DNA from 2 places in the Pseudomonas sp. MAFF 730105 genome. Region 1 is predicted to be linked to the other one. Evidence: predicted binding sites of a transcription regulator. Region 1 holds the regulator's gene; the other holds the start of a gene.
The links. Region 1 encodes FliA, which starts transcription of late flagellar genes. Its sites were predicted from a motif close to CTAAAGTTTNNNNNNNNNNNGCCGNTAA; they were not measured.

Region 1 (5,763 bases):
ACCGCCGCCTACCACAGCTACAAACGCTGCGGATTGGCCGGTTGCATCCTGACCAAGCTGGACGAAACGGCAAGCCTGGGCGAGGTCTTGAGCCTGGCGATCGGTCACGATCTGCCGGTGGCGTACCTGACGGATGGACCGCGGATCCCGGATGATTTGCATCTGCCGCGTCGCCACCAACTGGTCAGCCGTGCCGTGAGTGTGCAAATGCAGGACGAACCCAGCGAAGAAGCCATGGCTGATATGTTCGCTGATATCTACCACAGCCCGACCAAGCAGGTTGGCTGAGGTAATCATGAATATTTTTTGTACCTACATCGATGGTCTGCCAGGCAATGTTCCGTATGTGAACGCGCAGCCAGTAATGTGGCCTCCGTCTAAGTAAGACAGGTAAAGAACGAACATGGGCAGCATGCATCCCGTACAGGTGATCGCGGTGACCGGCGGCAAAGGTGGCGTCGGCAAGACTAACGTGTCAGTGAACTTGTCCCTGGCTCTGGCAGAGCTTGGCCGACGGGTCATGCTGCTGGACGCCGACCTGGGCCTGGCGAACGTGGACGTGCTGCTGGGGCTCACACCCAAACGCACGCTGGCGGACGTGATCGAAGGCCGCTGCGAACTGCGTGATGTGTTGTTGCAGGGGCCGGGCGGGATTCGTATCGTGCCGGCCGCCTCCGGCACCCAGAGCATGGTTCATCTGACCCCGGCCCAGCACGCCGGTCTCATCCAGGCATTCAGCGACATTGGCGACAACCTCGATGTGCTGGTGATCGACACGGCGGCGGGTATCGGTGATTCGGTCGTCAGTTTCGTGCGTGCCGCCCAGGAAGTGCTGCTGGTGGTCTGCGACGAGCCCACCTCCATCACCGACGCCTATGCCCTGATCAAGCTCTTGAACCGTGACTACGGCATGAACCGCTTCCGCGTCCTGGCCAACATGGCCCAGAGCCCGCAGGAAGGGCGCAACCTGTTCGCCAAGTTGACCAAGGTCACCGATCGCTTCCTGGACGTTGCCCTGCAATACGTCGGCGCCGTGCCGTACGACGAGAGCGTGCGCAAGGCTGTCCAGAAGCAACGTGCCGTCTATGAAGCTTTTCCCCGTTCCAAATGCGCGCTGGCATTCAAGGCGATCGCCCAGAAGGTCGATACCTGGCCACTGCCGGCCAACCCTCGTGGGCATCTGGAGTTTTTCGTCGAGCGTCTCGTGCAACAAACAGCAGGGCCCGTGTTATGACAGCCAGCGGTTACAACCACCTCTACAAAAAATCGGCACGGGACGCCCAGTACGAGTTGATCGAGCGTTACGCGCCCCTGGTCAAGCGCATCGCCTATCACTTGCTGGCGCGGTTGCCGGCCAGTGTCCAGGTTGAAGACCTGATCCAGGCGGGCATGATCGGACTGCTCGAAGTGGCGAACAAATACGACGCGAGCAAGGGCGCCAGTTTCGAGACGTACGCCGGCATTCGCATTCGTGGCGCGATGCTCGACGAAGTCCGCAAGGGCGACTGGGCACCCCGTTCGGTGCACCGTAATACCCGCATGGTCAGTGACGCCATTCGCGCTATCGAAGCGAAAACCGGGCGAGACGCTAAAGATCATGAGGTTGCGGCCGAACTCCAGTTGAGTCTCGATGATTATTACGGGATTTTGAACGATACCTTGGGCAGCCGCCTGTTCAGTTTCGACGACCTGTTGCAGGACGGCGATCATGAAGGGCTGCACGAGGATGGCGCGAGTACTCACATGGAGCCTGCGCGTGATCTGGAAGACGAACGTTTCCAGAGCGCGCTGGCCGATGCGATTGCCAATTTGCCGGAGCGTGAGCGACTGGTCTTGGCGCTGTACTACGACGAAGAGCTGAACCTCAAGGAAATCGGTGAAGTCCTGGGGGTCAGCGAATCGCGGGTCAGTCAGTTACACAGCCAGTGCGCCGCCCGTTTGCGGGGGCGTTTGGGGGAGTGGCGAGCGCGCTGACAATCGGTGCGGGGAGGTTGCGAGCAGGGTTTGCGTGGCACGTGTTGCGCAGTCTCGATCCGTTGTGTCCCGGGCCGTTGTCGAATGCTGTACCGGATTGATTGAAATGGCGCGTTCAGGTGCTGCACGCGTTTAAGACTGCTTGGAGGTCGAATTGGACAAGAACATGAAAATCCTCATTGTTGATGACTTTTCAACGATGCGGCGGATCATAAAAAACCTGTTGCGTGACCTTGGGTTCACCAACACGGTCGAGGCCGACGATGGCACTACTGCCATCCCGGTTCTCAACAGCGGGAGCATCGACTTTCTGGTGACTGACTGGAACATGCCTGGCATGACCGGTATCGATTTGCTGCGCCATGTGCGCGCCGATGAAAAACTCAAGCACCTCCCGGTGCTGATGGTCACCGCCGAAGCCAAGCGCGAGCAGATCATCGAAGCGGCCCAAGCCGGCGTGAACGGCTATGTGGTCAAACCCTTCACGGCCCAGGCGTTGAAAGAAAAGATCGAAAAGATCTTCGAACGCATCGGTTAACGGCGCCACGGGGGAGCTATGGAGAATAACGAAGCTTCAATGGGCGATTTCGAATCGACCCTTAAAAAACATGCCCGCGAACTGGTCGAAAGCCTTGAAAAAGGTCGTTTCGGCGATGCAGTCCAGATGATCCACGAGCTCAATCAGACCCGGGATCGTGGTCTGTACCAGGAAGTCGGCAAGCTCACCCGTGAATTGCACAGCGCGATCGTCAATTTCCAGATCGATCCGAACATGCCTCAGGCCGAAGAGGTCTCGCAGATTACTGATGCGACCGAGCGGCTGTCTTACGTGGTCAAGCTGACCGAGGCCGCCGCCAACCGCACCATGGATCTGGTGGAAAGCGCGACGCCGCTGGTCAATGGCCTGGGCGACGAAGCCCAGGCCTTGAGCGCCGACTGGGGCCGTTTCATGCGTCGTGAGGTCGGGGCGGAAGAATTCCGGGACCTGGCTCGTCGGGTTGACGGTTTTCTGACACGCAGCAGCGCCGATAACCGCGCGGTCGCAAGCAACCTCAACGATATTCTGCTGGCTCAGGACTATCAGGACCTGACCGGGCAGGTGATCAAGCGCGTCACCCAATTGGTTACCGAAGTCGAAAGCAATCTGCTCAAACTGGTGTTGATGGCCAGCCAGGTCGACCGCTTTGCGGGCATCGAACACGACCGTGAGGCGATGCTTGCTGAAAAAGATCCACAAAAACATCTCTCTCAGGGTGAAGGTCCGCAAATTCATGCCGATAAAAGAGAAGACGTTATGTCCGGTCAGGACGATGTGGACGATTTGCTGTCCAGCCTTGGATTTTAGCCCTGTTTTAGGAGCACCCCATTAATGAGCTTCGGCGCCGATGAAGAGATCCTTCAGGATTTCCTGGTTGAGGCCGGCGAGATTCTAGAGCAACTCTCCGAGCAATTGGTCGAGCTGGAAAGCCGACCGGATGATGCGGATCTGCTCAATGCAATCTTTCGCGGTTTCCACACTGTAAAAGGAGGCGCCGGCTTCCTTCAGCTCAACGAGCTGGTGGAGTGCTGCCACATTGCCGAGAACGTGTTCGACATCCTGCGTAAGGGTGAGCGTCGCGTGGATTCGGAATTGATGGACGTGGTGCTTGAAGCGCTGGATGCGGTCAACAGCATGTTCAGCGAGGTGCGTGATCGTTCGCCGATTACCGCTGCTACTCCAGAGTTGCTCGCCGCGCTGTCGCGCCTGGCCGAGCCGCAATCGGCAGACGAAGCCGCTCCGGTCGAAACCGTGGTTGAAGAACCCGTTGTCGAGGAGCCAGTCGCCGAGGAATCGGGCGATATTACCGATAACGAATTCGAACAGTTGCTGGACTCCCTGAGTGCCGTCAAGGCCGAAGCTCAGGCCCAGGCTCCTGTAGCTGCCGCGCCCGCCGATGCGGGTGCGGCCAGCGATGAAATCACCGATGCGGAGTTCGAGTCGCTGCTCGATCAACTCCATGGCAAGGGCCAGTTCGCCGTCGATGCGGTCGTCCCGCCGACAGCTCCTGCCGCGCCGAAAGCCGCGGGCGACAGCTCAGACATTACCGACGATGAATTCGAAGCCTTGCTCGACCAGTTGCATGGCAAGGGTACTTTTGCCGTTGACGCCCTGGAGTCGGCCATTGCCTCTTCGCCGGCTCCGAGCAAGCCTGCTGCGGCCGCGGCCGGTAGCGACCTGATCACCGATCAGGAGTTCGAGTCCCTGCTCGACGATCTGCACGGCAAAGGCAAGTTCAGCGAAGTCGGCGCGGCCTCTGCTGCGCCAACTGCCGCGCCGGCCGCCAAGGCCGCGCCAAAACCCGCCGCCAAGGCGCCGGAGTCCAAGGCCGAGACACCTGCTCCCGCACCCAAGCCAGCAGCTGCCGCCGCGCCTGCACCTGCCCGTGCACCGGCCGCGTCGGCGTCTGCACCGGCGGAAAAACCGACCAGTGAAGCCGAGACCACCGTTCGGGTCGACACCGCGCGCCTGGACGAGATCATGAACATGGTCGGTGAACTGGTGCTGGTGCGTAACCGTCTGGTGCGCCTGGGCCTCAATAGCCAGGACGAAGCCATGTCCAAGGCCGTGTCGAACCTCGACGTGGTCACGGCCGATCTGCAGACCGCGGTCATGAAGACCCGGATGCAGCCGATCAAGAAAGTCTTCGGGCGCTTCCCGCGCCTGGTACGTGACCTGGCTCGCCAGCTCAAGAAAGAAATCAACCTGGAACTGGTGGGTGAAGAAACCGACCTCGACAAGAACCTTGTCGAGGCCCTGGCAGACCCGCTGGTCCACTTGGTGCGCAACGCGGTCGACCATGGTATCGAGTCGCCGGAAGAGCGCGAAGCCGCAGGCAAGGTTCGTAGCGGCAAGGTGATCCTGGCCGCCGAGCAGGAGGGCGACCACATCCTGCTGTCGATCTCCGACGACGGCAAAGGCATGGACCCCGAGGTGCTGCGCGCCATCGCCGTCAAACGCGGCGTGATGGACAAGGACGCCGCCGACCGCCTGAGCGACACCGAGTGCTACAACCTGATCTTCGCCCCCGGCTTCTCGACCAAGACCGAGATTTCCGACGTGTCGGGTCGTGGCGTGGGGATGGACGTGGTGAAAACCAAGATTTCCCAGCTCAACGGTTCCATCAACATCCACTCGGTCAAAGGCTCGGGCTCGAAGATCCTCATCAAGGTCCCGCTGACCCTGGCGATCATGCCGACCCTGATGGTGATGCTGGGCAACCAGGCGTTCGCTTTCCCGCTGGTCAACGTCAACGAGATCTTCCACCTCGACCTGTCGCGCACCAATGTGGTCGACGGCCAGGAAGTGGTGATCGTGCGGGACAAGGCACTGCCGTTGTTCTACCTCAAGCGCTGGCTGGTCAGCTCCGCGGCGCATGTGGAGCAGGGCGAGGGCCACGTGGTGATCCTTTCGGTGGGCACACAGCGGATCGGCTTCGTTGTCGACCAGCTCGTGGGCCAGGAAGAAGTGGTCATCAAGCCGTTGGGCAAGATGCTCCAGGGCACCCCGGGCATGTCCGGCGCCACCATCACCGGCGACGGCCGCATCGCGCTGATCCTCGATGTACCGAGCATGCTCAAGCGTTACGCCGCGCGGCGTATTTGATTCTGGAGGGGCGTGGCCCAGCGCCACGCCTCGTCTAACGGAGTGTTTATGGTAGTTAAAGTCCTGGTGGTGGACGATTCGGGGTTCTTCCGCCGCCGCGTCTCGGAAATTCTCTCGGCGGACACGACGATTCAGGTCGTCGGTAC
Region 2 (5,763 bases), 1.5 Mb from region 1:
CGGGTGATGAGCAAGGCGGCGATGACGCCGAACAACAGGGCCAGTGCGGCAGCGGCGATCAGGACGGTCTTGGCCTGGGCAACGTCGTGGTCACGCACGGCTGTCTGGGACACGGTCAGTTTCTGGCTGGAGTCGATCAGCACTTGGCCTTGCTCGGTCATGCGCTGAAGGGCGGCACCGTTCTCGATCTGCGAATCCCGGAACTGCGCAACCGCCGCGCGATACAGATTGAACGAATCGTTGGCCTGTTGCAGGTTGGCAGCATGTTCCTGGGGCAATTGGTCCGGCAGGCGTGCGAGCAGCTTGAGCACGGTGTCGATGGCCTCAAGGGCCGGTTGCTGGGCTTCGCTCTTGCCGCTGTAGGTGTAGCCGCGCACTTGGTAACGCGCTTGCTGGACCGCTTTGCTCAGGGTCACCACGCTGTTGAATTGGGTGACGTCGCCGCCTTGCAGCAGTGATTTTTCCACCTCGGCGACGCGGGCCACGGCGTTGTCGGCACTGGCGCCGAGTTTACTGCGGGCATCTTCGCGGTTGACGGTGGCGCGGGTCATTTCGGCGAAAGCGCTTTTGTACTCGGCCACGGCGGCCAATTGCTTATCGATCATGGCCACATCGGCCGGTTGTTCGATCAACTGGCGAGCGGTCTTCAGCCCGGCGTCAAGCTTGACCAGCAGGTCGTTGACGAGCTGTGGCCCTTTCTCGCCCCGGGTGGCGTTGTAGTCGATGCTGGCCAGGTTCAAGTCTTTGCTCAAGTCGTTCAGGCTGGCAATGAATCCCAGCTTGTCGCCCCGGCTGATGACATTGCCCAAGCCGGACCAACCGGTGAAGGCGATCATCAAGGTGAGAAACAGCACCAGGCCGAAGCCGAAGCCGAGTTTGCGATTGACGCTTACGTTTCCCAGACTCTGGGCAAGCCACCGGAACATGCTGATACTCCCTTGAGGGACCAAATTGGTTTTATGGGGACGTATATCGGCGGCTTGGGCGAAATCTGTAGGGATTTGTCGAGATTTTGCGGCGAGGGGATCAGAACAGTCGGGCGAGCAATGCCGTCACCGCGGTCTCGACCCGCAGGATTCGTTCGCCAAGTTGCACCGGCTGCAGGCCGGCCTTGCCCAGCAGGTCGATCTCGTAAGGAATCCAACCGCCTTCGGGGCCAATCGCCAGCGTGACCGGTTCCGTCAGTGCCCGGGGGCAGGGCGGGTGGTCACCAGGATGGCCCACCAGGCCCAGGGTGCCATTGACGATGGCCGGCAGGCGATCTTCAACGAAGGGCTTGAAGCGCTTTTCGATGATGATCTCCGGCAGCACACTGTCCCGGGCCTGCTCCAGGCCAAGGATCAATTGTTCGCGGATGGCCTCGGGCTCGAGGAACGGCGTCTGCCAGAAGCTCTTCTCGACGCGATAGCTGTTGACCAGCACCACGCGCGGCACGCCCATGGTGGCAATGGTCTGGAACACCCGCCGGAGCATCTTTGGACGCGGCAGGGCCAGCACCAGTGTCAATGGCAGCTTCGCCGGCGGTGGCTGGTCGAGGGTCACTTGCAGTTCGGCTTCGCGGGCTTCCAGGCGCAGCACCTGGGCGGAGCCCATCGACCCGCCGATGCGTCCGACCCGCAGGCTGTCGCCGACAGCGCTGCGGTGGACTTCCTGCATGTGGGTCAGGCGGCGATCACTCAGGACGACCCGGTCAGGACCAACGAAATCGGCCTCTTCGAGCAGCAGCAGGTTCACGGTTGGGTCGCAGGCGGCTGGTCGTTATGATCGTCGGCCGTTTCAGCTTCCGGCTCTTCGCTACGTTTACGCACCAGACCGCCGAACAGCACGCCGATCTCGAACAGCAACCACATCGGTACTGCCAGCAAGGTCTGGGAGAAAATGTCCGGCGGGGTCAGGATCATGCCGACCACGAAGCAGCCGATGATCACGTACGGACGGATCTTCTTCAGGTACGTAACGTCGACCACGCCGATCCACACCAGCAACACCACCGCCACGGGTATTTCGAACGCCACGCCGAAGGCGAAGAACAGCGTCATGACGAAATCCAGGTAACTGGTGATGTCGGTCATCATCTCCACGCCGGCCGGAGTGGCGGCGGCGAAGAACTTGAAGATCAGCGGGAACACCAGGAAATAGGCGAACGCCATGCCGGTGTAGAACAGCAGGATACTGGACACCAGCAGCGGCACGGCGATGCGCTTTTCATGCTTGTACAGGCCGGGGGCGATGAAGCCCCAGATCTGGTGCAGGATCACCGGGATCGCCAGGAACAGCGAGACCATCATCGTCAGCTTCAACGGTGTCAGGAACGGCGACGACACGTCGGTGGCGATCATGGTCGCGCCTGCCGGCAAATACTGGCGCAGGGGCGTGGAGACGAAGGTATAGATCTGCTGGGTGAAGGCGAACAGCCCGGCGAAGATGATGAAAATCGCCGCCACGCAGCGCAGCAGGCGGGTGCGCAACTCGGTGAGGTGCGATACCAGCGGCATCGGCTGATCGTTCTCTGGGATATTGCTCATGATGCTCGCGGCGGCTGTGTGGGGTCGTTGGGGGCCGGTGTCGGCGCCGTTGGGGCTGTCTCTACGGGCTTGACTGGCTCAGCCGGCACCGCTGCGGGTTCATCCACCGGCACCTGGGGCGCCGTTGCCTGTTCGGCCGTGGGTTGGACCGGCGTCGGCTCCTGTTGGGTCGGCGTGAGGATCTTGCGCGCCTCCTGCTCCAGGGACAGGATGTGTTCGTTGTGAAGCTGCCGACGGATCTCGTCGGCACCGATTTCACGCTCAACTTCCTGTTTGATCGCATTGAAGCTGCGCTTCAGGCGCCCGATCCAGAGACCGGCGGTGCGCGCAGCACCCGGCAGGCGCTCGGGGCCCAGCACCAGCAGGGCGACGAGGCCGACGAGCAGCAGTTCAGTGAAGCTGATCCCAAACATTAGTCAGTGCTCACGAGTCTTTGCGGGTCGGCTCTTCGACTTTCTGTGCCTGCACATCGATAGTGTGCGGCGCATTCACAGGCTGTGCTGCTTGAGGCTGTACGGGCTGGGCCGGCTGCACAGGCTGGGCAGGTGCTGCCGTCGGATCGGCCGGTTTCTCGTCGTCGTTCATGGCTTTGCGAAAGCCCTTGATCGATTCGCCGACATCGGTACCCAGGTTCTTCAGTTTCTTGGTCCCGAACACCAGCACCACGACAACCAGGATGACGATCCAGTGTTTCCAGTCAAAAATACCCATGTGGCTATTCCTCTCAATAGTTGATCAGGCGGACGGGCGCGAAGCCTTCTCGACGTGCCCGGACAGACCGAAGCGACGGTCCAGTTCATCCAGTACAGCCTGTGGGTGCTGCCCCAATTGAGCCAGCATGACCAGGCTGTGGAACCACAGGTCGGCGGTCTCGTAGATCACGTCGCTGCAGTCACCGCTGATAGCGGCGTCCTTGGCGGCGATGATGGTCTCGACCGATTCCTCGCCGACTTTCTCCAGAATCTTGTTCAGGCCCTTGTGGTACAGACTCGCGACATAGGAACTGTCGGCCGCTGCGCCTTTGCGCTCTTCCAGCACCTGGGCCAGGCGGGTCAGGGTATCACTCATGAGTATGTCCTGAATAAATGGCATGCGGGTCCTTGAGCACCGGATCGACGGTTTTCCAATCGCCGTTCTCGAAGACGCGATAGAAGCAGCTCTGACGGCCGGTGTGACAGGCGATTTCACCGACCTGTTCGACCATCAGGATGATGACGTCGCCGTCGCAGTCCAGGCGCATTTCATGCAGATGCTGCACGTGGCCGGACTCTTCGCCCTTGCGCCACAGCTTGCCACGGGAACGTGACCAGTAGATGGCGCGGTTCTCGCTGGCGGTCAGGGCCAGGGCCTCGCGGTTCATCCAGGCCATCATCAGTACGCGCCCGGTCTTGTGATCCTGGGCGATGGCTGGCACCAGGCCGTCAGCGTCCCATTTGATTTCGTCCTGCCAGTTTTTCATCTTCGACTCCGACCATGGGCCTTGCACCTCAAGTCGGTGGGCCCAGCGTTGAAACAGTGTGCCAGTGCGAACCGGTGCTGGCTATCGACGAACGACCAGATACAAACCAACGATCACCATCACGGCGGCAGGCCAATGCCCCAGCTCGCTCAACGGTCCGCCGGCGGCCAGCACCGCGCCGCCACCCAAGTGTGCGGCACCGAGCAGGCGCAGCAACCAGTCGTCCTTGCGGCGTTTCCACGGCGGGGCGGGGTCTTGGGCGTGGGGCTGGGACATGCGTTCGAGCAGGTCCCGGGTCATGTTGGCCAGGTGCGGGATCTGCTCGAGCTGACTCTGCACGTTGCCCAGCAGGGCCTTGGGGCTGACGCGCTCGCGCATCCAGCGTTCGAGGAAGGGCTGGGCGGTGTTCCACAGGTCCAGGTCCGGGTACAACTGGCGACCGAGGCCTTCGATGTTCAGCAGGGTCTTCTGCAACAGCACCAGCTGTGGCTGGACCTCCATGTTGAAGCGACGCGCGGTCTGGAACAGGCGCATCAGCACCTGGCCGAAGGAAATATCTTTTAACGGTTTTTCGAAGATCGGCTCGCACACGGTGCGGATCGCCGCTTCGAACTCATTGAGCTTGGTCTCGGCCGGTACCCAGCCTGAATCGATGTGCAGTTGTGCGACGCGGCGGTAATCGCGCTTGAAGAACGCGAACAGGTTGCGGGCCAGGTAATCCTGGTCCTCGGGCGTCAGGCTGCCGACGATGCCGCAGTCGATGGCAATGTATTGCGGGCTCCACGGTTGCACGGTGCTGACGAAGATGTTGCCGGGGTGCATGTCGGCGTGGAAGAAACTGTCGCGGAACACCTGTGTGAAGAAGATCTCCACGCCGCGTTCGGCGAGCATCTTCATGTCGGTGCGCTGGTCGGCCAGGGTCGCCAGGTCGGTGACCTGGATGCCGTAGATGCGCTCCATTACCAGAACCTTGGGGCGGCACCAGTCCCAATAGACCTGCGGCACATACAGCAGCGGCGAGCCTTCGAAGTTGCGGCGCAACTGGCTGGCGTTGGCGGCCTCGCGCAGCAGGTCGAGCTCGTCGTAGATGGTTTTCTCGTAATCCTGGACCACGTCGACCGGGTGCAGCAGGCGCGCATCGGCAGACAGTCGCTCGGCGGTGCGGGCGAGGATGAACAGCCAGGCGAGGTCCTGGGCGATGACCGGCTTGAGGCCCGGTCGGATGACCTTGACCACCACTTCTTCACCGCTCTTTAGCTGCGCGGCATGGACCTGGGCCACGGAGGCCGAGGCCAGGGGCTCGACGTCGAAACGGCTGAAGACTTCGTTGATCTTCTTGCCCAGTTGCTCCTCGATCAGGGCCACCGACAGCTTGGAGTCGAACGGTGGCACGCGGTCTTGCAGCAGCATCAGCTCATCGGCGATGTCTTCGGGCAACAGGTCGCGGCGGGTCGAGAGGATCTGCCCGAACTTGATGAAGATCGGTCCCAGGTCCTGCAAGGCCAGCCGCAGGCGGGCGCCGCGACTCAGGTCCAGCGTTCGCCGGGGGAACCAGCGCCACGGCAGCACGAAACGCAGTGCCAGCAGAAACCAGGGCAGAGGCAGGGCGAACAGCAAGTCATCGAGGCGGTAACGGATCACGACGCGCTGGATGCGCAACAAACGGCGGACGGCAAGCAGCTTCATGCGTTATCGCTTGGTTTCAAGGGATCGGGAAAGGCGCTCGAAACGCGCCTCGAGACGTTCCAGATCAAGTTTGATCCGGTCCAGTTCGTTAAA

Region 2: a site for FliA is predicted at 970-997, ahead of PCOSP_RS01890 (methyl-accepting chemotaxis protein). Genes of this name have one in related genera too.

The regions. Positions count from the first base shown of each region.
Region 1 is NZ_AP018438.1:1,901,644-1,907,406, forward strand. Features, by position in the region: gene flhF (flagellar biosynthesis protein FlhF) at 1-288, shown strand, start outside; gene fleN (flagellar synthesis regulator FleN) at 404-1,234, shown strand; gene fliA (RNA polymerase sigma factor FliA) at 1,231-1,974, shown strand; gene PCOSP_RS08490 (chemotaxis response regulator CheY) at 2,141-2,512, shown strand; gene PCOSP_RS08495 (protein phosphatase CheZ) at 2,531-3,319, shown strand; gene PCOSP_RS08500 (chemotaxis protein CheA) at 3,344-5,617, shown strand; gene PCOSP_RS08505 (protein-glutamate methylesterase/protein-glutamine glutaminase) at 5,666-5,763, shown strand, end outside.
Region 2 is NZ_AP018438.1:427,923-433,685, forward strand. Features, by position in the region: gene PCOSP_RS01890 (methyl-accepting chemotaxis protein) at 1-926, opposite strand, end outside; gene PCOSP_RS01895 (16S rRNA (uracil(1498)-N(3))-methyltransferase) at 1,027-1,734, opposite strand; gene tatC (twin-arginine translocase subunit TatC) at 1,731-2,525, opposite strand; gene tatB (Sec-independent protein translocase protein TatB) at 2,522-2,938, opposite strand; gene PCOSP_RS01910 (twin-arginine translocase TatA/TatE family subunit) at 2,949-3,236, opposite strand; gene PCOSP_RS01915 (phosphoribosyl-ATP diphosphatase) at 3,261-3,593, opposite strand; gene hisI (phosphoribosyl-AMP cyclohydrolase) at 3,586-3,984, opposite strand; gene ubiB (ubiquinone biosynthesis regulatory protein kinase UbiB) at 4,066-5,670, opposite strand; partial or broken gene PCOSP_RS01930 (ubiquinone biosynthesis accessory factor UbiJ) at 5,667-5,763, opposite strand, start outside.